DNA from 3 places in the Priestia sp. USM5 genome. Region 2 is predicted to be linked to each of the others. Evidence: riboswitches for the same ligand, from Rfam matches in the RefSeq annotation. Region 2 holds a riboswitch; each other region holds the start of a gene.
What was found. A riboswitch is a leader RNA that binds a small molecule or an ion and turns the genes downstream of it on or off. The one in region 2 is predicted to bind thiamine pyrophosphate.
Positions count from the first base shown of each region.

Region 1 (7,960 bases), 2.0 Mb from region 2:
GTGCAATAAACATATAGTTAAATGTTAAGGTAGAAATAAATTCCTTATGGTACACTTAAAGAAGAATTTATGAAACGGAGCGATATGATGAAAGCCATAAACTTAATCTCAATTGCCTTTGGTGCTATCGCTGGTACATATGCGCGTTATTTGCTAAATCTTTCCTTATTATATACGGGCTATCCAATAGGAACGGTAATTGAAAACCTATTAGGAAGCTTCATACTAGGCCTATTAACAGGATTTTTTGCGTGGAAAAAGCCAAAAGAATGGATAAAGCTTGGACTAGGAGTTGGCGTGTGCGGCGGTTTTACAACGTATTCAACCTTTGCAGGAGACGTCATTTCTCTCACTCAGCACCATTTATTTTGGGGAGCCATTTATGTCATTGTCTCTTTAGTAGGTGGAATCCTTCTTGCTTTAGCAGGCTATCTATGCGGTGAAGCGGCAGGGAAAAATTTAGTGAAAGTACATGAGGTGAAGTAAATGAGCATAGTGAGCTTGGCACTTGGCGGGGCAGCTGGAGGAATATGCCGTTATCTTTTGGGTTTAAAAGTTACAAAAACAGTTTCAAACCCTCCTTTTCCAGTCTCAATGCTGTTTGTAAACTTGCTCGGTGCGTTTGGGCTTGGTCTTTTTTACGGTAGTTATTATGGAAAGGTTCCGAGTCATGCTTATGATGATTCAATATTTTTAATGATTGGCATTGGGTTTTTTGGTGCCTTTACCACTTTTTCAACGTTTAGTGTGGAAACCGTACAGTTAATTCGGGAAAAATCTTATCGGAAAATGTTGGCGTACGTGGGGATTTCAGCATTTGGAACAGTTGGTTTATTTACAGTCGGTTTACTGGCAGGAACGTTTTTATTATAAGTAAAGAGAACGTTTCTAGTAGGGAAAAACAAAAAGACGGAGAAGTAGAGAATGGATAGAAAAGCAGAAGTTTGGAAATACATTTTGTTGATTGTAGCTGTTGCAGGTCAGATCATTGGTTTTTTATTTTTATTTATAAATGTTGTGGCGGCATTTATTTTTTACGGTTTTTATATTCTAACTTTTATTATGTTACTCCTGCTGTTTATATGGGATCGGAAAAAGGAAAAAGACAAAGAAGAATTTGACGACTATACCGATTACTAACTATATAAAAAGCAGAATGATTCGGTGCGCCGGGCCTCTTAGTAAAGAAGCTTAAAAGATACATCTATAAAAGGAAGAGAGCCGTAAGAGCATAAAGAGATATTGTATTTACATCTAGTTGTGTTATAATTTTAAGTGCAAAAACAAAATCAATAAATAGCAATCACTAGGGGAGCTTTCTGAAGCTGAGACGAATGTATTTCGGACCCTTTGAACCTGATCTGGTTTGGACCAGCGTAGGGAAGTGGCGATCATGTTTACATAACGATGCATGCTAACCACTCTACGTTGTAGAGTGGTTTTTTGTATGTAATAAAGCCCTCTGCACAAGATGAAGTGATTGAAATTTCTCTTTATTCTGAATGGAAAGGTTTCGATCATGTGGATATTCCTAAATTTCATGTCATTACAACAGATAAGCAGCCAATCGAAGAGCTTCAAAAAATTTTAACGGCTATCGCGCCTTTTGCAGGTGCCATTCATATTAGAGAAAAAGAGAAAACGGCAAAGCAGATTCAATGTTTACTAGAAAGCCTGCCATTTTGTCGCTCTAAAATTATTGTGAATGACCGAGTTGATGTAGCGCATGCTTTAAAAGCAAAGGGCGTACAGCTTGCCTATCATAGTTTAGACGTTTCGTTTGTTATAGACGCATTTCCTTCTCTTATTGTCGGAAAGTCAGTTCACTCTGTGGAAGAGGCTTTAGAAGCTGAAAAAGATGGTGCTCACTACATTCTATACGGACATATTTATTCAACACATTCAAAAAAAGGATTAAAAAGTCGAGGGATAGCGGCACTAAAAGAAGTAGTAGACGCTGTGCAGATACCGGTTATTGCCATTGGAGGAATTACTCCTGTAAATGCCAAAGAGGTACTTCAAACAGGAGCACATGGTATAGCTGTGATGTCTGGTGTCATGCTTGCGCAAGATCCCCTCAAAGCGATTAAACAATATTCTCATATATGGACATCTGGAGGTGGAGAAAATGAAGCAGCATTATGATGTACTGTTAATCGGAGGAGGTATAATCAGCTCTTCTATCGCTTATCATTTGTCAAAACAAGGAGCGTCAGTAGCTATTCTTGAACGCAATCAAGTTGGTTGTGAAGCTTCAAGTGCAGCCGCTGGTATTTTAGGTGCTCAAGCTGAAATTGATGAAGAAGGTCCTCTTTTAGACCTTGCTATTAAGAGCAGAAGCATGTTTCCTGAACTGGTGAAGGAACTAAAAGAAAAAACGGCTATCGACGTAGAGCTCATTCAAAAAGGCTTATTAAAAGTCGCTGGAACAGAAGAAGATGCACACGTATTAAAGAAAAAAGCCGCTCAGCACCACCGGTGGGACAAAGATGTAAGATGGATCGATGTAAAAGAAGCGCGTTTGTTAGAACCCGGGCTCTCTCCAGACATATACGGAGCCATTACAATACCGGGAGACGGCCAGCTAGCTCCGGCTAAGTTAACACAAGCTCTTGCTCATGGAGCCTTGTATCACGGAGCAGATGTATTCGAATACTGTGACGTTCACTCTCTTATTATGGAAAATGAAACAGTAAAAGGGGTACAGACGTCCAAAGGCTCTTTTTATGGAGAAAAAGTAGTGATTGCAGCAGGCTCATGGGCTAAACGCTTTATTTCTTCTGAACATTTAGGCGAGGTGTTTCCTGTAAAAGGAGAGTGTATTGCTCTGCAAAGTCATAAGCCCCTGCTTTCTAAAACGATTTTTTTAGATGAAGGTTTTTACTTAGTCCCTAAGACTGGTGGAAGAATCGTAATCGGGGCAACTAAGCTGCAGCATGATTTTACTAAGACCGTTTCTGCACAAGGTATTCAATTTTTGCTGAATAAAGCTTCTGCGCTTCTGCCGGCCATTAAAGAAGCCACATTTGAAAAAGCATGGGCTGGTCTTCGTCCACAAACGAATGATGGCTGGCCTTATTTAGGAGAGCACCCTGAAATAGCGAATCTGCACATGGCTTTTGGCCACTACCGAAACGGTATTTTATTAAGCGCTGCAACTGGAAAAATTATGGCTGATGCTTTGTTAGGGAAAAAGCCAAATCATTCATTCTTTACATCATTTCAGCTAACGAGAGCAATGGAGGGAGTTCATTGAATCTAATTATTAACGGTAAGACCGTCACTGTCGGAGATGAAATTGAAACGGTCGAGCACTTGCTGCAGGCTCAGAGTCTGCATGAGCGAGTTGTAATTGTTGAATTAAACAAGAATATTTTGCAAAAAGAAGAACATAGCGATGCATGCTTAAAAGATGGAGATACATTAGAAGTTGTTTCATTTGTTGGAGGAGGATGAAGAGTATGTTAAAAATTGGACAATATACATTTAATTCACGTTTATTATTAGGAACAGGGAAATTTCCGGACTTTACGACTCAGCGTCAAGCGGTAGAAGAGTCGGAAACAGAAATTTTAACATTTGCTGTTAGACGAATGGATATTTTTGATCAAAATCAGCCTAATTTATTAGAAGCACTTGATGTGAAGCGTTTCACTCTTTTGCCTAACACTGCTGGAGCAAAAAATGCAGAAGAGGCCGTACGTATTGCTAAATTAGCAAAGGCTTCTGGACTTTGTGACATGGTGAAAGTAGAAGTAATTGGATGTGATAAGACGCTGCTTCCTGATCCAGTTGAAACATTAAAAGCTAGTGAAGAACTGTTAAAAGAGGGCTTTACCGTTTTACCTTACACATCAGATGATGTTTTACTTGCGCGTCGTTTAGAGGAGTTAGGCGTACATGCCATTATGCCAGGAGCGTCGCCTATCGGTTCAGGTCAAGGTATTATTAATCCGTTGAACATGCGTTTTATCATTGAACAATCAACCGTTCCAGTAATTGTAGATGCAGGTATTGGAACGGCTTCAGACGCAGCTCAAGCTATGGAGCTAGGAGCAGATGGTGTGTTATTAAATACAGCTGTTTCAGGAGCAAAAGATCCTGTGAAAATGGCTCGTGCTATGAAGCTAGCGATTGAGGCAGGAAGAGCAGCATTTGAAGCAGGACGTATTGAAAAGAAACAATATGCAACGGCAAGCAGTCCAACAGAAGGGATGAGTATCGGTTGATTAATCGTTATTCCCGCCAAGAATTGTTTCAACCTATTGGAAAAGGCGGACAGCAGCAAATTCAAGAAAAGCATGTTCTGATTGTAGGAGCAGGTGCTCTTGGAACAGGGAACGCCGAGGCCCTTGCACGAGCGGGAGTAAAGAAAATAACGCTCATTGACCGCGATTATGTAGAGTGGAGCAACCTTCAGCGTCAGCAATTGTATAGTGAAAAAGATGCTGATAAAAGAATCCCAAAAGCAGTTGCCGCTAAAAAAAGGCTTCACGATATTAATCATGATGTAAAAGTAGAAGCCCACGTAGCGGACGGTACCCCTCAAGTTTTAGAACAGCTTGTTGAGGGGGTAGATGTTATGATTGATGCAACCGATAATTTTGACACACGCCTTGTAATGAATGATTTATCACAAAAATATGATATTCCTTGGATTTACGGAGCATGTGTAGGAAGTTACGGAATTAGTTATACTATCATACCAAGTGAAACACCGTGTTTATCCTGTTTGCTTGAATCTGTACCGCTTGGAGGGTTAACATGTGATACAGTGGGGATTATTAGTCCTGCTGTACAAATGGTAGTCGCTCATCAAGTAACAGAGGTGTTAAAAATATTAGTTGGAGACTGGAATGCGCTCAGGAGGGAACTTGTTTCGTTTGACGTATGGAAAAATGAGTATACGAGCATCAATGTGAACGTATTTCGCAAATCTGCTTGCCGCTCATGCGGCAGTGAACAAACGTATCCCTTTTTACAATATGAAAATCAAACGAAAACAGCTGTGCTATGCGGAAGAAACACGGTACAAATCCGTCCGGGCAAATCAGCCAAGCAGCCGCTGCAGTCTTTAGGTGAACGATTAAAAGAAAAAGGATATAAAATTGAACAAAATCCGTATCTGCTTTCTTTTTATGTAGATGATTACCGTTTAGTGATGTTTCAAGACGGGCGCGTCTTTGTCCATGGAACAAACGATATAGTAGAAGCAAAGTCACTTTATCATCGGTATATTGGGTAAGAAAGAGATGGAGGTTTCAAGCATGACAGTACCAAAAGCATTAACCATTGCTGGATCAGACAGCGGTGGAGGAGCAGGCATTCAAGCAGATTTAAAAACATTTCAAGAGCGTGATGTTTTTGGCATGTCTGTTATTACAGCTGTGACTGCACAAAATACAGTTGGCGTTCAAGGAGTTTATCCTTTAGAAGTAGAAGCAGTTGAAACGCAGTTAGATTCAATTGCGACTGACTTATTTCCTAATGCAGTGAAGACAGGTATGTTGTTCAGTGCTGATATTATTTACGCAGTGGCTCGTAAAATCAAACAGCACGGACTGCAAAATGTTGTAGTTGATCCCGTTATGATTGCAAAAGGCGGTCAATCTCTTCTTCAAAGAGAAGCTATACAGGCTCTAAAAGAATTATTGCCCCTTTGTGAAGTCATTACGCCGAACATACCGGAGGCGGAAGTCATCACGGGGAAAGAAATTTACACGATTGAAGACAGAAAAGAAGCGGCAAAACAGATGCATGAGCTAGGTGTAAAGCACGTTGTAATTAAAGGCGGACATGACCAATCTCATCAAGATATGATTGATCTAGTGTATGATGGTCATACGTATGTTGAAATCAAGCATGAAAAGATGAATACAAAGCATACACACGGGACGGGATGCACGTTTGCTGCTTGCGTCACGGCTGAACTAGCGAAAGGCAAAAGCGTAGTTGAAGCAGTTCAAACCGCTTCGGATTTTGTTCACTATGCGATTAAGCATACGCTTGAACTTGGTTCGGGACACGGTCCTACTAATCATTGGGCGTATAGAAAATACTTTCGTTCAAATATATAAAAAAACGTGCCTACAATCTAGGCACGTTTTTTATGAAGAAGGAATATGTGTCGGAATTTCTCCATCGATGCCTAAATAATAATGTCTAATGGGCTTTAAATTATCATCAAGCTCATACACAAGCGGTACGCTTGTGGGAATATTCAAGTTCGCAATGCCATCAGGTGAAATGTTATCCAAATACTGCATCAGAGCTCTAATCGTATTACCGTGAGCGGAAATAATAACCTTTTTGCCAGCTTTAATAGAAGGAGCAATAGTTTTGTTCCAATATTCTAGAACCCGCTTTTCTGTATCGGCTAAGTTTTCCGTTACAGGAAATTGTCCCTTGGCTAATTCCTTATACTTAGGGTTGGAAGCTTCATAGCGAATATCTGTTGTCTCTAAAGCAGGAGGGCGTTCGTCCATCGACCTTCTCCACAAATGCACCTGCTCTTCTCCAAATTTTTTTGCGGTTTCTTCTTTGTTCAAACCTTGAAGAGCCCCGTAGTGTCGTTCATTCAGTCTCCAAGATTTATATACAGGAATCCACACGAAGTCCATTTGATGTAAGACAATCCATAGAGTACGAATGGATCGTTTTAAAACAGAAGTATAGGCGATATCAAAAGCATATTCGTTTTTCTTTAGCACTTTTCCGGCTTCTCGCGCTTCTTGCAATCCATTTTTAGAAAGGTCTACATCCGTCCAGCCTGTAAATTTATTTTCAAGGTTCCATACGCTTTGTCCATGCCTAATCAACACAAGTTTTATCATCATGTTCTCCTTTCAACAATGACTAAGGACTCTATTCTTTTTTATTATGAGAAGGAAAGTGTTTTTTATCCTAAAGCCGGGGAAAGGAGTTTTTAACATTTAGAAAAAGTGATGCTGAAAAGTAAAGCTTTAACTTTTTTACGCATATGATAAAAATAAAAAAGGGAAGGGAAGATAGTGGATGAGTGACCAAGAACGTCAGATTCAAGCGCTGCACGGCCAGATTGAAGATTTAAAAGAAGAAATGTATCAGATGAAGCTTGATATTAGCACATTAGAGAAAGAAAAAGGAAAGCCTGTTTTGACACCGGCTCTCGTTGGTCAAATAGGAGGTTTTGTTCTAGGTGGATTAGCTATAATTGGTATTTTTTGGATGTAGAACTTTTCGTTTTGAAAACGAAAAGTTCTCCTGATTTTTCAATAAGCAATTCCAACGCGGCATTTTGGGAATTTTTGAGCCCATATTTCATGGTAGGTAAAATGAGCGGTATCTCTCGTTGAAATTTTAACGGCATCTGCTGGCAAAATATCTTTTTCCACTCGGTATGTGCCTGTTACTTCACCATCAGGCAAGTAGGTTGGGCATATAACGGTCCAGTTTAGGTCACTTTCCTTCAAGTATAAGTATCCTTTTAAATGATCTTCTGCTGCTCTGGTCGTTTTACGCTTTGATTCATTTGATTGAAAACGATACTTTTCCGGTTCCGTTCGTGACTGTAAAATACCTGCAGTTCCGATAGTAAGAATACGATGAACGCCGTAATGCTTCATGCTGTTTATAATAAGCGGAATACTTTTTGAAATGGTCTCTGCACCATCTGTATTTAACGCGCTGACTACGATATCTTGGTGCTTGAGGGCAAAGCTGATATTTTCTTGATCAAGGACATCGCCTTGTAAGATATGTAGGTTTGGATGACTAATCTTTAGCTTATTGCGGTCTCTAACAAGTACCGTAACGTCGTTTTCATCTTTTAGCATCATTTTTAATAAAGACTGTCCAACTCGTCCTGTTGAGCCTAATAGTAAAATTTTCATTGGTTGCACCCCTCTATAAAAGATAGTATCTATTCTTTAGAATATACAATTTGTATACTTATTCATAATAAAAAGCATGCGTAGCATAA
Region 1 covers NZ_JBSGKN010000001.1:4,102,549-4,110,508, reverse strand. Annotated here, with positions in the region: gene ACWATA_RS21635 (fluoride efflux transporter FluC) at 88-486, shown strand; gene crcB (fluoride efflux transporter CrcB) at 487-873, shown strand; gene ACWATA_RS21625 (hypothetical protein) at 925-1,140, shown strand; TPP riboswitch at 1,299-1,400, shown strand; gene ACWATA_RS21620 (thiamine phosphate synthase) at 1,522-2,145, shown strand; gene thiO (glycine oxidase ThiO) at 2,129-3,256, shown strand; gene thiS (sulfur carrier protein ThiS) at 3,253-3,456, shown strand; gene ACWATA_RS21605 (thiazole synthase) at 3,462-4,229, shown strand; gene ACWATA_RS21600 (thiazole biosynthesis adenylyltransferase ThiF) at 4,226-5,245, shown strand; gene thiD (bifunctional hydroxymethylpyrimidine kinase/phosphomethylpyrimidine kinase) at 5,268-6,077, shown strand; gene gpmA (2,3-diphosphoglycerate-dependent phosphoglycerate mutase) at 6,108-6,833, opposite strand; gene ACWATA_RS21585 (hypothetical protein) at 7,015-7,212, shown strand; gene ACWATA_RS21580 (NAD(P)-dependent oxidoreductase) at 7,251-7,871, opposite strand.
Region 1: it holds a riboswitch for thiamine pyrophosphate, as region 2 does, so the genes downstream of both, ACWATA_RS21620 (thiamine phosphate synthase) here and thiT (energy-coupled thiamine transporter ThiT) in region 2, are expected to answer to the same signal.

Region 2 (7,960 bases):
CTGAACATAAAGAACGGTCAATGGAAGAGTACGAAACGATGTTTTGGGATACGCTGACGTTTCTTCATCAAATTGATCAAAAGAAATGGCCGCAAGATATTCCGAAAGACCCAAAAGATGCATTATGGGAATTTTGTTTTCACGGAGAACCTATTTTTGTCGTCTGTAATACGCCTGCTCATTCTCTACGTAAAAGCCGTAAGAGCAGAGGATTTATGATTACATTTCAGCCGCGGTGGGTGTTTGAAGGTATGACAGGAGATTCAAAAATAGGGAAGCATGTACAAAAAGTCGTCCGCGATCGGTTAAAAACATATGATGACGTATCAGCTCACCCTGAGTTAGGCTGGTATGGACAGCAGGAAAACAGAGAGTGGAAGCAATATTTTTTACACGATGATAATAACAATACTACTGGACAGTGTCCATTTAAATTAAAAAGGAGTGAGCAGCATGGACGTAAAAAAAGCCTCTATTAAAAAAGGAGTTGGCGGAAAGTTTGAAGAAGTAATTAAAGAGCTGCTTCCGGCGTATACTGGATACGTTGAAGTACAGCACGATATTGCTTTTCAAACACATCCGTCTCATACGCATCCAACTGATGAAATTCTTCATATACTTGAAGGATCTATTTACTTTACAGTTGAACGTGATACGGTTCTATGTCAGGCCGGAGATCGGATACATTTACCGAAACAAACGGTTCATTCTTCAAAAGCCGGTCCTGATGGATGCACATACGTTATTTCCATTTTAAAATAAAGACGAAAGAAGATGATGCTTATGCTACGTTCCCGGCCAGTGTTGCTACTTATCGATGTACAAGAAGGGTTTTATTCACCCCAGTGGGGAGAAAGAAACAATTTAGATGCAGAAAAGAATATGCTGACGCTACTGCAAGCATGGAGGCGCCAAGACTATCCTGTCATTCACGTGCAGCATGCATCAGAAAATCCAGACTCTCCTTTACATCCAAGTTCAAAGGGGTTTCAGTTCAAAGAAGGATTTGGTCCACAAGAAGACGAATACTTAATTCGCAAGCACGTGAACAGCTGTTTCATTGGAACAGAGCTAGATAGCTATTTAAAAGCAAATGGCTATGATACGCTTATCTTAATAGGACTAACTACTAATCACTGCGTCTCTACGACTGCGCGCATGGCTGGAAATCTAGGGTATAGGACGTATGTTGCGAACGATGCAACGGCCTGTTTTGATTGTATGTCCTACGATGGAAAAACCAGACTTCTTGCAGAAGATGTACATACATTCGCACTGTCTTCCTTGCACGGAGAGTTTGCAACGGTCGTTTCTACAAAAGAGACTCTTCAAGTCCTTCAAACCTTTCAATATGCCCAAAACCAATAACCGATGTGCATGCGCACATCGGTTTTTTATGTAGATTATGTTTCTTAAAAGAAGTAAAATAAAGATAATTCTATACTATAAGGAGTTTGTACATATGATCATTCGTTATGCTAAAGAAGAAGATTTACCTATGCTTGTTGAAATTTATAATCAGTCCGTTCAAACAAGTGCTGCTACTTTTGACTTAACGCCTGTAACAGTAGAACAAAGAAGGGGCTGGTTTAATAATCATATTGGCAATGAACTTTTTCCACTTATTGTCGCGGAAAAAGATGGAGTAGTAGCGGGCTATGCTTCGCTTTCCTCGTATCGAGATAAAGAAGCGTACATTCAAACAGTAGAGCTATCGATTTATATTGATAAAAATCAACAAGGGCATGGTATTGGGAAACAGCTTATGAAGCGCATTTTGGAATTAGCTAAAGAGCTCGACCATCACGTTGTCATTTCAGGAATTACAAAAGGGAATGATATCAGTATCAAAATGCATGAGCAATTTAATTTTACATTTTGCGGAGAGTTTAAAGAAGTGGGCTGGAAATTTGATCAGTGGCAAGATGTACTTTTTTATCAGCTTATTTTATAAGATGTATGACACCTTTACACATTGTAACGTTTTAGTTTCATGTGTAAAGGTTATTAAAATAATAAGTTGTTTTATTATTTTAATACGAAAGGTGTTAGCTATCATGAGTACACATTTTCAATATCAACATCTAAGAGCTGTGCCGAAAAGATGGTCCCAAAAAGAACTGCATATCCAGCTGAATAGAATCAAACACAATTCTGAACTATCTACTATAGCAGCAGATCCGCTTTTTCATCTGTTAGAATGTACCCGTTCAGGCCTTCAAACTAAACAAGAAATCATAGACTACATCCAAACCATTCCTAATCACCAACTTCCATCTTTTGCAACTCATTTAAGCAGGTTAATTCAGCGTATTTATTATATCGAAGCTGCTGATTACTATAACCGTCCCCTCAAAGGTTATATGCTTGTTATGAAAAACCAACCCGCTTATATATCTCTTCATTTTGCCGATCAGCTCATATAAAAAAAGCGCTCTATTCTTTTGAATAGAGCGCTTTTTTTATTCGTATTTTTTCACTGTTACTTGACATTCTTTTAACGGGATAAGCTTCGACTTTTTCGTCCATTTGTATCCTAACCAAACAATTAAGAATAAAGGAAGTCCGATATAAGAAACAAGTACACCGTACCAGTCAATCGAGTCACCCATAAACGCCGAATAGTTTTGGCCTAAAATAACAACGGCACATAAAATAAAGGCAAAGATAGGGCCAAATGGGAAAAGTTTTGCATGATATGGAAGTTCACTCAAATCATGACCTTGAGCAACAAATGCTCTTCTAAAACGATAGTGGCTGATCGCAATTCCTAACCAAGCAATAAAACCAGACATACCAGAAGCGTTAAGTAACCACGTATATACCGCACCGTCTCCAAAAAATGAAGCACCAAATGCAAGTGTACCGACAAGTGCCGTTGCGATTAAGGCATTAACTGGAACGCCTCGTTTATTCACTTTTGCTAAAAACCTTGGTGCTTTTCCATCTTTCGCTAAGTTCCACAGCATACGCGTAGAAGCATACATGCCTGAGTTACCAGCAGATAAAACAGCTGTTAAAATAACGGCATTAATCGCTGATGCTGCAAACGCCAGACCTGCTCGTTCGAATATCAAAGTAAACGGACTTACTCGCACGTCATCACTTGCTAATGAATTCGCTGTGTATGGAATAAGCATTCCAATAACAAAAATAGCTAAAATATAAAATAACAAGATGCGCCAGAAGACTTGTTTAACTGCGCGAGGAACCGTTTTTTCCGGATCTTCACTTTCTCCAGCTGCGACTCCAAGCAACTCTGTTCCTTGGAATGAAAAACCAGCTGCCATAAAGATACCTAGTACAGTGAAGAATCCACCGTGAATCGGTCCATCACCAAGCGTGAAGTTTTTAAAACCTGGTGCTTCATTGTTAAAGATACCAAAAATCATCATAATACCAATAACTAAAAAGATAATAACCGTTACTACTTTAATTAACGAAAACCAAAATTCAGATTCACCAAATCCTTTTACAGAAAGGTAGTTAAGCCCAAACATAATTAATAAAAACAGGGCACTCCATAAAATAGAAGAAGAGTTTGGGAACCAAAATTTCATAATAAGGGCTCCAGCGGATAATTCAGCTGCAATCGTAATAGCCCAGTTATACCAGTAGTTCCAGCCGAGAGCGAAACCAAAGGATGGATCTACAAAACGAGACGCATACGTACTAAATGAACCAGCTTCAGGCATATAAGCTGCGAGCTCTGCTAGGCTGGTCATCAAAAAGTAAACCATGACGCCAATGATAGCGTAAGCTAAAAGCGCTCCCCCAGGTCCTGCTGTGTGAATTGCTCCACCACTTGCTAGGAATAAGCCGGTTCCGATGGCTCCTCCTAATGAAATCATCGTTAAGTGGCGAGATTTCAACCCACGTTTTAATTCTTGCTGCTCTTGCATAGATAAATACTCCTTTCGAATGTACGGAAAGAGACGGGATAACATAAAAAAAGCCCGCAGTATATGTGCGCGCTTTTAAATCTGAAAACCGCGTCAACCTTCCGTGAAGATAGCTCTTCACATCACTCGCATGATGTGACAGTTCTGTTCCTGTTCGGAGACAGCCCCAGCTTAAATCAACCGAGAAGTGATCTAAACTTCGGCAATTTTTCCTTTCAAGCAACATCCTCAATGTTCTCTGCATTTCCGTTACTTTACTATTAAAAACTGCGACCTCTACCTCATCGATTAGGATGAGGGTTTTTTATATTCAATTGACATAAAAGAAGTATAACAAATACTAAAACGATTGTCATTATAAAAAATAGATTCAGAAAATAGAAACATCTTTGAAATCTCTCGAATCTATTTTGTTACATATGGTATAATAAACATTGTCTTTATACTACATAAATATCCAAACGTACCACAGGGGGAGCCGCCGTGCTGAGAGTGAACGAAACGTTCAGACCCTTAGAACCTGTTAGTTAACGCTAGCGTAGGAATGTGGGAATAGTAGCATATATTTGCTTACTCCTGTGTAAACCGTTTGATATGAATGATTCAAAAACAGGAGTGAGAAACGTGAATAAAGCATTACCTTTACAGGCTAAAATTGAAATAGCTATTTTTGCAGCATTGGCACTTCTACTTGACCTTTTGCCTTCCATTAAGATTGCAACGGCTGTAAGTATTTCGTTCTCCATGGTGCCCATTTTTATTATGTGCTTTCGCTGGGGAGTAAAAGGCGGGGCTCTATCTGGTCTATTATGGGGGCTTTTGCAGTTAGCGACAGGAACGGCTTATATTTTAACAGCGCTACAAACATTTATTGAATATATTGTGGCTTTTGCTTTTATAGGTTTTGGAGGTATTTTTTCACAATCTATTAAAACAAATTTAGCTACCAATAACAGATCAAAAGCTTTTGTTTTGATTGTTTTATCCCTTATTATCGGAAGCTTCGCACGTTATTTCTGGCACTTTATTGCTGGTATTATTTTCTGGGGATCGTACGCACCAAAAGGTATGTCCGCTCTGTGGTATTCTTTTTCAATGAACGGTATTTCAATGGTAGGGTCACTAATAGCCTGCTTAGTCATTCTTTCATTGTTAATTCCATCGGCATCAAGAATGATTGTAACTAAATCACATTCATCATAAGAAAAAAGACTAAATCTACCAAGATTTAGTCTTTTTTTTCATTTGTCACCTTTGTTTACACAAAAGTGTGTCAGGTTTGATAACATAGTTAGTGAAATATTCAAAAAACTGTTTTATGATAGTCAACATATTCAAACGAGATAAAGGATTGATCGTATGCTACAGAAATGGATCACGAGCATAGGTTTAGATATTGGAACAAGCACAACAAAACTGATTGTAAGCAAACTGTTAATAGCAAATCAACAAAATCAGTTTACGCTGCCAGGCTGTCAAATTATTGATCGTCAAGTAACGTATGCAAGTTCTATCTATACCACACCTATGCTAAACGAGGTTGAAATCGATGTTCAACGATTAACGGTACTACTAGAACAAGAGTACAAGAATGCAGAAATCTCCTTAGATCAAGTGGAGGCGGGCGCTGTGATCATCACAGGAGAAACTGCTAGAAAGCAAAATGCAGAAACTATCGTTCACTATCTAGCCGAACATGCTGGAGATTTTGTTGTTGCAACAGCCGGTGCTGACTTGGAAGGAATATTGGCGGCAAAAGGATCAGGAGCAATACAACATTCCGCTGAAACAAATGCAGTAATTGCCAATATTGATGTAGGAGGAGGCACCGCTAACATCGCTTTATGTCAAAACGGAAAAGTGATCGAAACGTTTACGCTGCATGTAGGTGGAAGATTAATTCGGCTGAATTCAGACGGCTTTGTTACCTACGTTTCACCTTATTTAACTGAATTTTTAAAAAATAATTCTTTAATACTGCGAGAAGGTGAAAAAGCAACATTTGAAAAACTCTCGTCTATCTGTCAATTACTATCTGTCAATTACTAGCTGAAGAAACCGTGAATTATGTAAGAGCACTAATTCAAACCTCTTCGCTGCTCGTTTCTCCTCATACAAGATCTTCTATCCAACCAGAAACAATTATGATTTCAGGAGGGGTAGGAGCAATGATGGAGAAGCAAAAGCCGAAAACAGTGAGGGAAGTGGCTGTACATGGAGACATTGGTCCTCTGCTAGCGTATCAGTTTCAATCCATACACGTATCTCAAGCCGCTGAAACAACGCGCGCTACTGTCATTGGGGCTGGCATGCAAAATACAGAAGTTAGCGGATCAACCGTATACATTAAGTCTAAAAAACTGCCGCTGAAAAACATTCCGATTATAGAAATACCTGTACAGCCAGAGGAGGAGTGGAATCCGCAGCTGTTTCAAGAAAGAGCTCGAGCGTCATGTATGCAGGCTTCAACTGTTTTCAGCGCAGAAGATCCTCCCGTTGCTATTGCTTTATCTCATTTCCCTTACTGCAGCTATATAATGCTGCAAGAATTAGCAAAAGTAATAAGCGCTGAATTTGGTGCTTGTTTTAAAGGAGCTAAGTGCCTCGTTGTTTTATGCGAGCAGGATATTGCTAAAGCTTTAGGACAAGCACTAGCCAAACAGGAGAACGAATTAGAAATTATTTGTTTAGATCAAATTGACTTTACCCACGGAGATTATATCGATCTAGGGTTACCCGTAGCTGGAGAGGCAATCTCTGTTTCGATTAAAACACTCGCTTTTTCATCATAATCAACTGAACATACAAGGAGGAAAAGATGTTTAAAACTACCCGGTTGTTAGGAGAAACATTTTCATTTTATAGCTTGAAAGAAATTATGGCCAAAGCAAACGAAGAACGTTCTGGAGATCAGCTCGCAGGAGTTAGCGCTGAGTCAACGAAAGAACGAATGGCAGCCAAACAAGTGCTAGCTGATATCACACTTGCTGATATTCGAAATTACCCGCTGCTAAGCGCAGATGAAGACAACGTCTCGGCATTAATCGAAAGTCAGGTTGATTCATCGGTTTACGACATTATTAAAAATTGGACAGTAGGGGAGTTAAGAGAATACATCTTATCTGATGAGCATACCGGAGAAGACCTTCTTGCGCTTAGCAAAGGATTAAACAGCGAAATGATTGCGGCAGCTACTAAAATTATGTCCAATTTAGATTTAATTCAAGGAGCTGCCAAGATAGAAGTGCAAACTACTTGTCAAACGACTATCGGTCAAAAAGGCGTATTGGCTTCAAGAGCCCAGCCTAATCATCCTTCAGATAACTTAAAAGGAATGAGAGCATCTCTCTACGAAGCGTTAAGCTATGGAATTGGAGATGCGGTTATCGGAATTAACCCTGTTATTGATACAACGGATAATATCTACGCGCTTTTAAATGAAACAAAAAATATAATCAACGAATGGTCGATTCCTACTCAAAACTGTGTATTATCACATGTGACGAGCCAAATGAGAGCAATCGAAAAAGGAGCAGCTGCTGACTTGATTTTCCAAAGTTTAGCAGGCACAGAAGCCGGTAATGATTCATTTGGGATTTCACTGTCTATGCTCGATGAAGCGACAGCGTTAATTCATGAAAAAGGGACAGCAAAAGGTCCGAACCGCTGGTATTTTGAAACAGGACAAGGTTCTGAACTGTCAGCAGAAGCCCACTATAATATTGATCAAGTAACGCTCGAAGCTAGATGCTATGGCTTAGCTCGCCACTACAAGCCTTTCTTAGTTAACACGGTTGTTGGATTTATTGGACCTGAATATTTATATAACAGCAAACAAGTTCTGCGAGCTGGGTTAGAAGATCATTTTATGGGCAAAATGCACGGCTTGCCTATGGGAGTAGACGTATGTTACACCAATCACATGGATGCTGATCAAAACGATATGGATAATTTAAGTATGCTTCTAGGAACAGCTGGGGTGAACTTTGTAATAGGAGTGCCCATGGCTGATGACTGCATGCTAAACTATCAGTCTCTTAGTTATCATGATATCGCAA
Region 2 covers NZ_JBSGKN010000001.1:2,151,271-2,159,230, forward strand. Annotated here, with positions in the region: gene ACWATA_RS11750 (YqcI/YcgG family protein) at 1-479, shown strand, start outside; gene ACWATA_RS11755 (cupin domain-containing protein) at 454-762, shown strand; gene ACWATA_RS11760 (cysteine hydrolase family protein) at 784-1,368, shown strand; gene ACWATA_RS11765 (GNAT family N-acetyltransferase) at 1,463-1,954, shown strand; gene ACWATA_RS11770 (hypothetical protein) at 2,058-2,426, shown strand; gene ACWATA_RS11775 (amino acid permease) at 2,463-3,902, opposite strand; lysine riboswitch at 4,005-4,189, opposite strand; TPP riboswitch at 4,364-4,464, shown strand; gene thiT (energy-coupled thiamine transporter ThiT) at 4,497-5,105, shown strand; gene ACWATA_RS11785 (ethanolamine ammonia-lyase reactivating factor EutA) at 5,262-5,951, shown strand; gene ACWATA_RS11790 (ethanolamine ammonia-lyase reactivating factor EutA) at 5,963-6,694, shown strand; gene ACWATA_RS11795 (ethanolamine ammonia-lyase subunit EutB) at 6,721-7,960, shown strand, end outside.

Region 3 (7,960 bases), 1.6 Mb from region 2:
GAACGATAGAGATGCCAAACAAAGATTAGTAGAAGCGAGTGAATGCGGCGTTACACGCGCATTCACTTCACTTCACATTCCAGAGGAAACAGGAGATTTGGCTGAACGTGCAAAAGAATTGCTTCATGTGGCTAGAGATTGTGGAATAAGCGTGTATGCAGACGTATCCAAGCATACTCCTGTTCATTTAGGTATTGAAAGCTTTATGACTCTGTCTTCACTTGGCGTATCTGGTATTAGACTAGACGATGGCTTTAGCGTAGAAGAAACTCTTTCGCTTGCGAATGAATTTTATATTGCTGTTAATGCAAGTACGTTATCCAAACAAGAAATTGAAGCACTCTTATGTGCAGGTCTTCATCATCATCAGCTGCTTGCTTGGCATAATTTTTATCCGCGGCCTGAAACAGGGCTTGAAGAAACGTTTTTTCAACAGCAGACAGATTTATTTAATGAACTTCGTATTCCAGTTTGTGCTTATATTCCTGGAGAAGGCGAAAAGAGAGGACCTATTTATCAAGGACTTCCTACTAGAGAAAAAGACCGTAATAAATGTCCTTTTACCTCTGCAGTAGATTTATACGGATGCGGAGTAACGGAGGTTTATATTGGAGATCCATACGCCAGTTCAAATTTATTAAAACGTTTAGTTCAATATCAAGAAAACCGCATTATTCCGCTACGCATTCGTTCACCTCATATACAGGGAACGTACAGCGTGCGTCCGGATGTATCAAGAGACATTCTGCGTTTGGTTGATACACGATCTGTAGAACCAGTGCTGCCATTTCATACAGTAGAACGCAGAATCGGAGCAATTACAATGGACAATGATGGCTACGGACGTTACAGAGGAGAGGTTCAAATAGCTAAAAGGAATTTGTCTGCAAATGCTAATGTGAATGTGATTGGGTATGTAATAGAAGAAGATCATGAGCTGCTTTCATTAGTGAGACCGGGACAAAAACTTAAGCTTATCAATGTCTAAAAGGAAAAATGGATTCATCATCGAATCCATTTTTTTATTTAAGCGGAAGAAAAAAGAATTGTCAAACTAAAATGAAAGCGTTATACTGAGTTTAGTAAAACGTTAAACTAAAAATGGAGATGGTCATCTGGTTACAATTAAAGATATTGCAAAAGCAGCAGATGTTTCAATTACGACTGCCTCCCTCATTTTAAACAACAAACCGGGAGCAAGCAGAATTTCTGAAGCTACTAAACTGCGTGTAATTGCAGCTTCAAAAAAATTAGGCTATATCCCCAATATGTCTGCGCGTAACTTGCGGGGACAAGACAAATCAGCGCAGCTAACAATTGCTCTTATTTGGCCAATTGATACGCGCGTATCGTTAGTGGGACGCATTCTTACAGGTATTCAAAACTACATAGCTTCATTAAAAAGCGGCCCTACTATTAAATTATTAGTCGAAACGTTTCAAAATGAAGAAGGTATTTCCTCTGTAAAAGGTCTTCAAACATCTTCATATTTTAACGGAGCGATTATTGCGAATACAACGGCAGCTGATGAGGCTTATATTCACCGATCTAAACCTGGTGTTCCGATTGTTTTATTTAATCGTGTATCATCTATATACTCTGTTATACAATCCAAAAATTATGAAGCGGGCCAAGCGGTAGCAGATCATTTTATTCGTAATAATCATCAACATATCAGTATTTTAGTTCCAGACGTGTCTTCACAGGCTTTAGAAGCAGGAGTAAAAGGCGTAACAGATAGAATTGAACAGACTGATGTTACGTATTGTCACCATTACTGTTCATATACAGAACAAGGTGGGTATGACAGCATCAAACAGCTTATTGAACAAGGAAAAGTTCCAACCGCTGTGATTTGTTTGAGTGATCATGTTGCATTAGGAGCTCTTTCTGCTCTTAATGACTACGGCATCTCTGTGCCAGCTGATTGTGAAGTGATGGGATTTGATAACCAAGAGTTCTCTAAATTTACTAACCCAAAACTTTCGACTGTCAATTTGCCGGTAGAAAAAATGGCCTATTGTGCAGGAGAGCTTTTAGTTAAAACAATTTCTGATCCATATGGGGATGTGGACCAACAGATATTTGATTTGGAAATTATTCATCGTAATACAACGAGAATCAAATAAAAAGCAATGCCATTCATGAGGTCTCTTTAAAAAGAGACCGATTTACAAAAATATAAGAGCAAGCTTTTTATTTTTTATTAGTAAAACGTTGTACTAAAACGTTTTACTAAATATAGAGTAATTCACTACTAACAAAGGGGAGAAGGAAATGAAACATTTATACGGAGTTACAACAGCAATGGTTACACCGTTTACTAAAACGGGTGAAGTAGATTTAGAGAAAGTAGTAAATTTAACAGAGTTTTTAATTTCAAAAGGAGTGCACTGCTTGTATCCGCTTGGTACAACGGGCGAGATGCTTCGTCTATCTGTCAAAGAAAGAAAGCAAGTTGCAGAAACAGTAGTGAAACAAGCGGCTAATCGTGTAACCGTATTCATACATGTAGGAGCTATGAATGAAGAAGATACAATTGAGCTTGCAAAACATGCCTATGAAATTGGCGCCGACGGTATCGGAGTAGTTACGCCTATGTTCTTTGGAGCAAACGATAACGAACTAGAAACGTATTTTATAAAAGTAGCAAACAGTGTCCCGAATGATTTTCCCGTATATTTATATAATATTCCTCAGTGTTCAAGCAATGATTTAACGGCAGAGGTAGCTCAAAAAGTGGCAGATTCATGCAAGAATGTAATTGGTATTAAATATAGCTACCCTGACTATTTACGCGTAAATGATTATTTAAATATTAACGATGGAAACTTTTCTGTTCTTCCCGGAACCGATCGTTTATTTTTAGCAGCTCTGGCTATGGGATGTGAAGGAGTTGTCTCCGGTGTATCGGGCGTTTATCCCGAGCCTTTTGTAGAGACTTATAATGCCTTTAAAGCGAATGATTTAGAAAAAGCCAGAAAGATGCAAAAAGTTGCTATTCAATATTGTGAAGCTCTTTTAAACGGAAGCAACATGTCTTATTTTAAAGAAGCATTAAAATTGAGAGGCATTGATGTTGGTGGCATGAGATCTCCTCAAATAGATTTAACAGAAGAAGAAGTCAAAGAATTAGATGATAAACTAAATAGCATTCGTCCAAAGAGCAGTGTTTAATAATTGGTTCATGTTCTGAATAAACTCATGCATTTCTAGTGAACAGGGCTGTTTGATAATAAGCAAACAGCTCATTCACTATAACGATTAAGGTTATGGAGGGATATTCTATGGCGGTTACATCTAAATTAAATGAAAGCGTTAACAAAGATTTAGGTCCTGTAAAGCAAGATGTAAAAAAGACGAATATACGCTGGTGGCTTATTATTGTATTGCTAATTGGAGCAGTTGTTAACTATTTAGACCGCTCTAATTTAAGCATCGCTAATACCACGATTGCCAAAGAGTTTGGGCTGTCTTCTACACAAATGGGTCTTTTGCTTTCAGCTTTTCTCTGGCCATATGCCTTAGCAAATCTACCAGCAGGCTGGCTGGTTGACAAATACGGGCCGAAAAAAATGTTTGCATGGGCATCAGGCCTATGGTCTGTGGCAACGGTAGCAAGTGCATTTACTAACACGTATTCTGCTCTTTATGCCATGAGAATGCTTCTTGGTGTATCGGAGTCTCCTTTTTTTACTTCAGGAATTAAAGTGACGGAAAGATGGTTTAAAAAAGAAGAGCGCGGCCTTCCTACTTCGATTATTAATACAGGGTCTCAAATTGCTAATGCGATTGCTCCGCCACTTCTAACGGTACTGCTTTTAACAATGAGTTGGAGAGGAATGTTTGTTGTTATAGGAGCAGCAGGCTTTATTGTGATGTTTGTTTGGCTAAAGATATACCGAGATCCGGATTATGTTGCCAATAAAGTGAAAGCTGTCCCTAAAGAAGAAATAAAAATCAGTCATACCTCACAAGCAAAATGGTCACAGCTGTTTAAATATAAAAGCACATGGTTTATGATTATCGGGAATTTCGGAATTATGTTTACGATATGGGTTTATTTAACTTGGCTTCCTAGCTACTTAGAAACAGAGCGCGGTTTTAGCCTAAAACAAACGGGCTGGATTGCTGCTATTCCGTTTCTAGCAGGAATCATAGGAGTGTTGCTTGGTGGTGTAATTTCAGATAGATTTATTCGAAAAGGAATTAATGCAGTAACGGCAAGAAAAATACCAATTGTAGGCGGGGCAATCTTAGCCGCAGCATCGGTAGCACCCGTTCCTTTTATTGATAATGCAGCCTTAAGTATTGTCTTATTGTCGATTGGCTACTTCGCGTCACAGCTGCCATCAGGCGTCATTTGGACTCTAGCGGCGGATATTGCACCAAAGGAACAAGTTGCTTCACTCGGCGCTATTCAGAACTTCGGTGGATTTCTAGGAGCGGCAATGGCTCCTATCGTAACAGGGTTTATATTAGATGCAACGGGAACTTTTACGGCGGTTTTCCTGTTAGGAGCAGGACTGCTTTTAATTGGTGCTATTAGTTATGGCGTATTTTTAAAGAAGCCAATAGCTAACTAGTAATGTCACAAAAACAAAGAGCACACACTGCATGAAAAAGGTGTGTGCTTTTTCTTTTACTACTAAAAAGGAAACTATTTTCATTACCATATCATGAACCTTTCTATTGAATAAAACGCTTTACTATGATAAAACTATTACAGGTAAACATATGATAATAGATTAATTTCATAGAGATACAACACCACTAGGGGTGCTTTCGAAGCTGAGAGAGACGATAAGTCTTAACCCTTATAACCTGAACTAGGTAATACTAGCGTAGGAAAGAGGTATTGTAATGGATGTTTTGTATGGGATTTCCTTACGAACTCGTTATAATAATTTTGTGTACATAAACAAAAACACTTCTTTCCTGCGAAAGAAGTGTTTTTTTATGCGTAAAGGAAGGTGTCATACATGAAAGAAACAATTGATTTGCTTGTCAAACAGGTAGAGGAGCGCAAAGGAGAGTTAATCCAGTTATTAAAAACGCTTGTTTCGTATAAAACGCCAGCGCCTCCTGCACGAAATTCTCATGAAGCGCAGCTGTACGTAGCGGATTTTCTTAAAAACTGCGGTTTTTCCATTGATATGTGGGACTTATATTCTAACGACCCTATCGTAGTGGGAACGTTAAAAGGACAAAAATCGGCTGACTATCAAAGCTTGATTATTAACGGCCATATGGATGTTGCTGAGGTACAAGAAAATGAAAATTGGGAAACCAATCCGTTTGAAGCTGTTGTGAAAGACAATATGATAATTGGACGCGGAGTTGCTGATATGAAAGGCGGTTTGGCGGGAGCATTATTTGCAGTTCAGCTTTTAACAGAAGCAGGAATCGAGCTGCCAGGAGACTTGATTTTTGAATCCGTTGTAGGAGAAGAAGTAGGAGAGGCAGGTACGCTGCAATGCTGTCAGAAAGGGTATACAGCTGATTTTGCGCTTGTAGTCGATACAAGTGATTTACATATTCAAGGTCAAGGCGGAGTGATCACGGGATGGATTACGATAAAAAGCAGTAAAACCTATCATGACGGTACACGCCGAAGTATGATTCATGCTGGAGGAGGGCTGTTAGCCGCAAGCGCTATTGAAAAGATGGCAAAAGTGATCGGAGGGCTACAAGAATTGGAGCGTCACTGGGCTGTTACAAAGAGCTATCCAGGATTTTTGCCAGGGACAAATACGATTAATCCAGCAGTAATCGAAGGCGGAAGACATGCTGCTTTTATTGCAGATGAATGCAGGCTGTGGATCACCGTTCACTATTATCCTAATGAATCGTACGACCAAGTATCAAAAGAAGTGGAAGAATATATTATAGCTATTGCAAAAGCAGATCCATGGTTAAAAGATAATCTGCCAACCTTTGAATGGGGAGGCACATCAATGATTGAAGACAGAGGAGAAATCTTTCCGTCATTAGAAATTGATGAAAATCATGCAGGAGTGCAGCTGCTTGCAAATACTCATGAACAAATGGAAGGGAAAAAGCCTCCAATTGATGTGTCAACTAGCGTAACAGACGGGGGATGGCTAGCTGATGCGGGAATTCCCGCCGCTATTTACGGTCCGGGAAATTTAGCAAATGCACATGCTGTGAACGAACAATTAGATATTAATCAGCTTGTTCAATATACAAAAGTGATAGTGCAGTTCATTTATACGTGGCTGCATACGCATAAGGAGTGATCATCATGAAATTTAGTGAACGATTATACGAAAAGCTGCAGCCTATTTGGCGTCAAAATCATAATCATCCCTTCGTACAGGGGATGGGAGATGGAACGCTTGAAAAGGAGAAGTTTCGCTTCTACATGATTCAAGATTACCTTTACCTAATTGATTATGCCAAATTATTTGCGATTGGAGCCATGAAAGCTACCGATCTTCAAACGATGGGGAAATTTGCAGCCCTTTTAGATTCTACATTAAACGAAGAAATGAGTCTGCACCGTGAGTATGCCAAGAAATTTGAAATCAGCGAAAAAGAATTAGAAAAAGCGCAGCCATCTCCTACAACGCTTGCATACACGCACTATATGCTGCACGTTGGTCAAAGTGGAACATTAGCTGAATTAGTAGCCGCTCTTTTGCCTTGTATGTGGAGCTACTGGGAAATAGGAAAAGAACTTAGTGAAAAGCCTGGAGCTAACAATGAGTTTTACCGTGAGTGGATTGAAATGTACAGCTCAGAAGAATTTGGAGAACTGGCGACATGGTGTATCAATTTATTTGACTCACTTACTGAAGATAAATCAGAAGTGGAATTAGAAAAGCTTGAAGAAATTTTCTTGAATACGACGCGTTTTGAGTATATGTTCTGGGATATGGCTTATAACGAAGCGATGTGGCCAATTCATGAATAGGTCTGTGTTATCTTTTCAAAACGTCAGTTTTACGTACAAGAACGGTGATCAAGCGATTTTAAAATCATTAAACTTAGACGTGAAAGAAGGCGAGTTTGTCAGTATCGTTGGAGCGAGCGGCTCTGGGAAAAGTACGTTGTTTCGTCTCATTACAGGTCTTGAACAGCAGAGTGAAGGCGATATCGTAATTAACGGAAAGTCTTATGAAAAGCGACTAGGAAAAGTAGGCTATATGCCGCAGCAAGATTTGCTGCTTCCGTGGCGTACGATTCTAGACAATGCAGCACTGCCTCTTGAGCTTCACAATGTATCAAAAGCAAGTGCTCATAAGCAAGTGTCTCAGCTGCTTGAAGAGTTTGGCCTAAAAGGGTATGAAAACCGTTTTCCAAGTGATTTATCCGGAGGGATGAAGCAGCGCGTTTCTTTTCTTCGGACGGTATTAAGTGGTTCTAACGTGCTGCTTTTAGATGAGCCTTTTAGTGCACTTGATGCAATCACACGTTTATCGATGCAGGAATGGCTGCTTGACCAATGGCAAAAGCGTAAGCATAGCATCTTATTTATCACTCATGACGTCAATGAAGCGCTTTTTTTATCAGATCGCATTTTTATCTTTTCAGACAAGCCAGTAAGTTGTCTTGAAGAAATTCAAGTGCCGCTTAGCAGACCTCGAACGCAAAAAGATCTGAATCAACAGCGAGTGCTTGATGTGAAAGATTATTTAATTGAACAGCTAAGATCGAAGGTGAACACATGAAAAAGTACGGGGCTTCAGTGATTTTAGTAGTCATTTTGCTGGCTGCTTGGGAAATTGGAGCACGCATTGTAAACTATCCGTTTATTTTACCAACGCCCAGCGGTATTTTAACGAAGCTTTGGGAGCTGCGAATGGATTTATTGTTTAAGCATTTACCAGCTACGTTATCTATTGTCGTAATTGGGCTTGTAATATCCGTTGTGCTAGGGGTTCTGCTGGCTGTGTGGATGAATTGGAGTCCGCTTATTGAGCGTGCTTTTTATCCG
Region 3 covers NZ_JBSGKN010000001.1:3,760,521-3,768,480, reverse strand. Annotated here, with positions in the region: gene ACWATA_RS19890 (MupG family TIM beta-alpha barrel fold protein) at 1-988, shown strand, start outside; partial or broken gene ACWATA_RS19885 (LacI family DNA-binding transcriptional regulator) at 1,116-1,256, shown strand; gene ACWATA_RS19880 (LacI family DNA-binding transcriptional regulator) at 1,269-2,129, shown strand; gene ACWATA_RS19875 (dihydrodipicolinate synthase family protein) at 2,278-3,177, shown strand; gene ACWATA_RS19870 (MFS transporter) at 3,288-4,586, shown strand; TPP riboswitch at 4,766-4,868, shown strand; gene ACWATA_RS19865 (acetylornithine deacetylase) at 4,983-6,260, shown strand; gene tenA (thiaminase II) at 6,266-6,937, shown strand; gene ACWATA_RS19855 (ABC transporter ATP-binding protein) at 6,930-7,694, shown strand; gene ACWATA_RS19850 (ABC transporter permease) at 7,691-7,960, shown strand, end outside.
Region 3: it holds a riboswitch for thiamine pyrophosphate, as region 2 does, so the genes downstream of both, ACWATA_RS19865 (acetylornithine deacetylase) here and thiT (energy-coupled thiamine transporter ThiT) in region 2, are expected to answer to the same signal.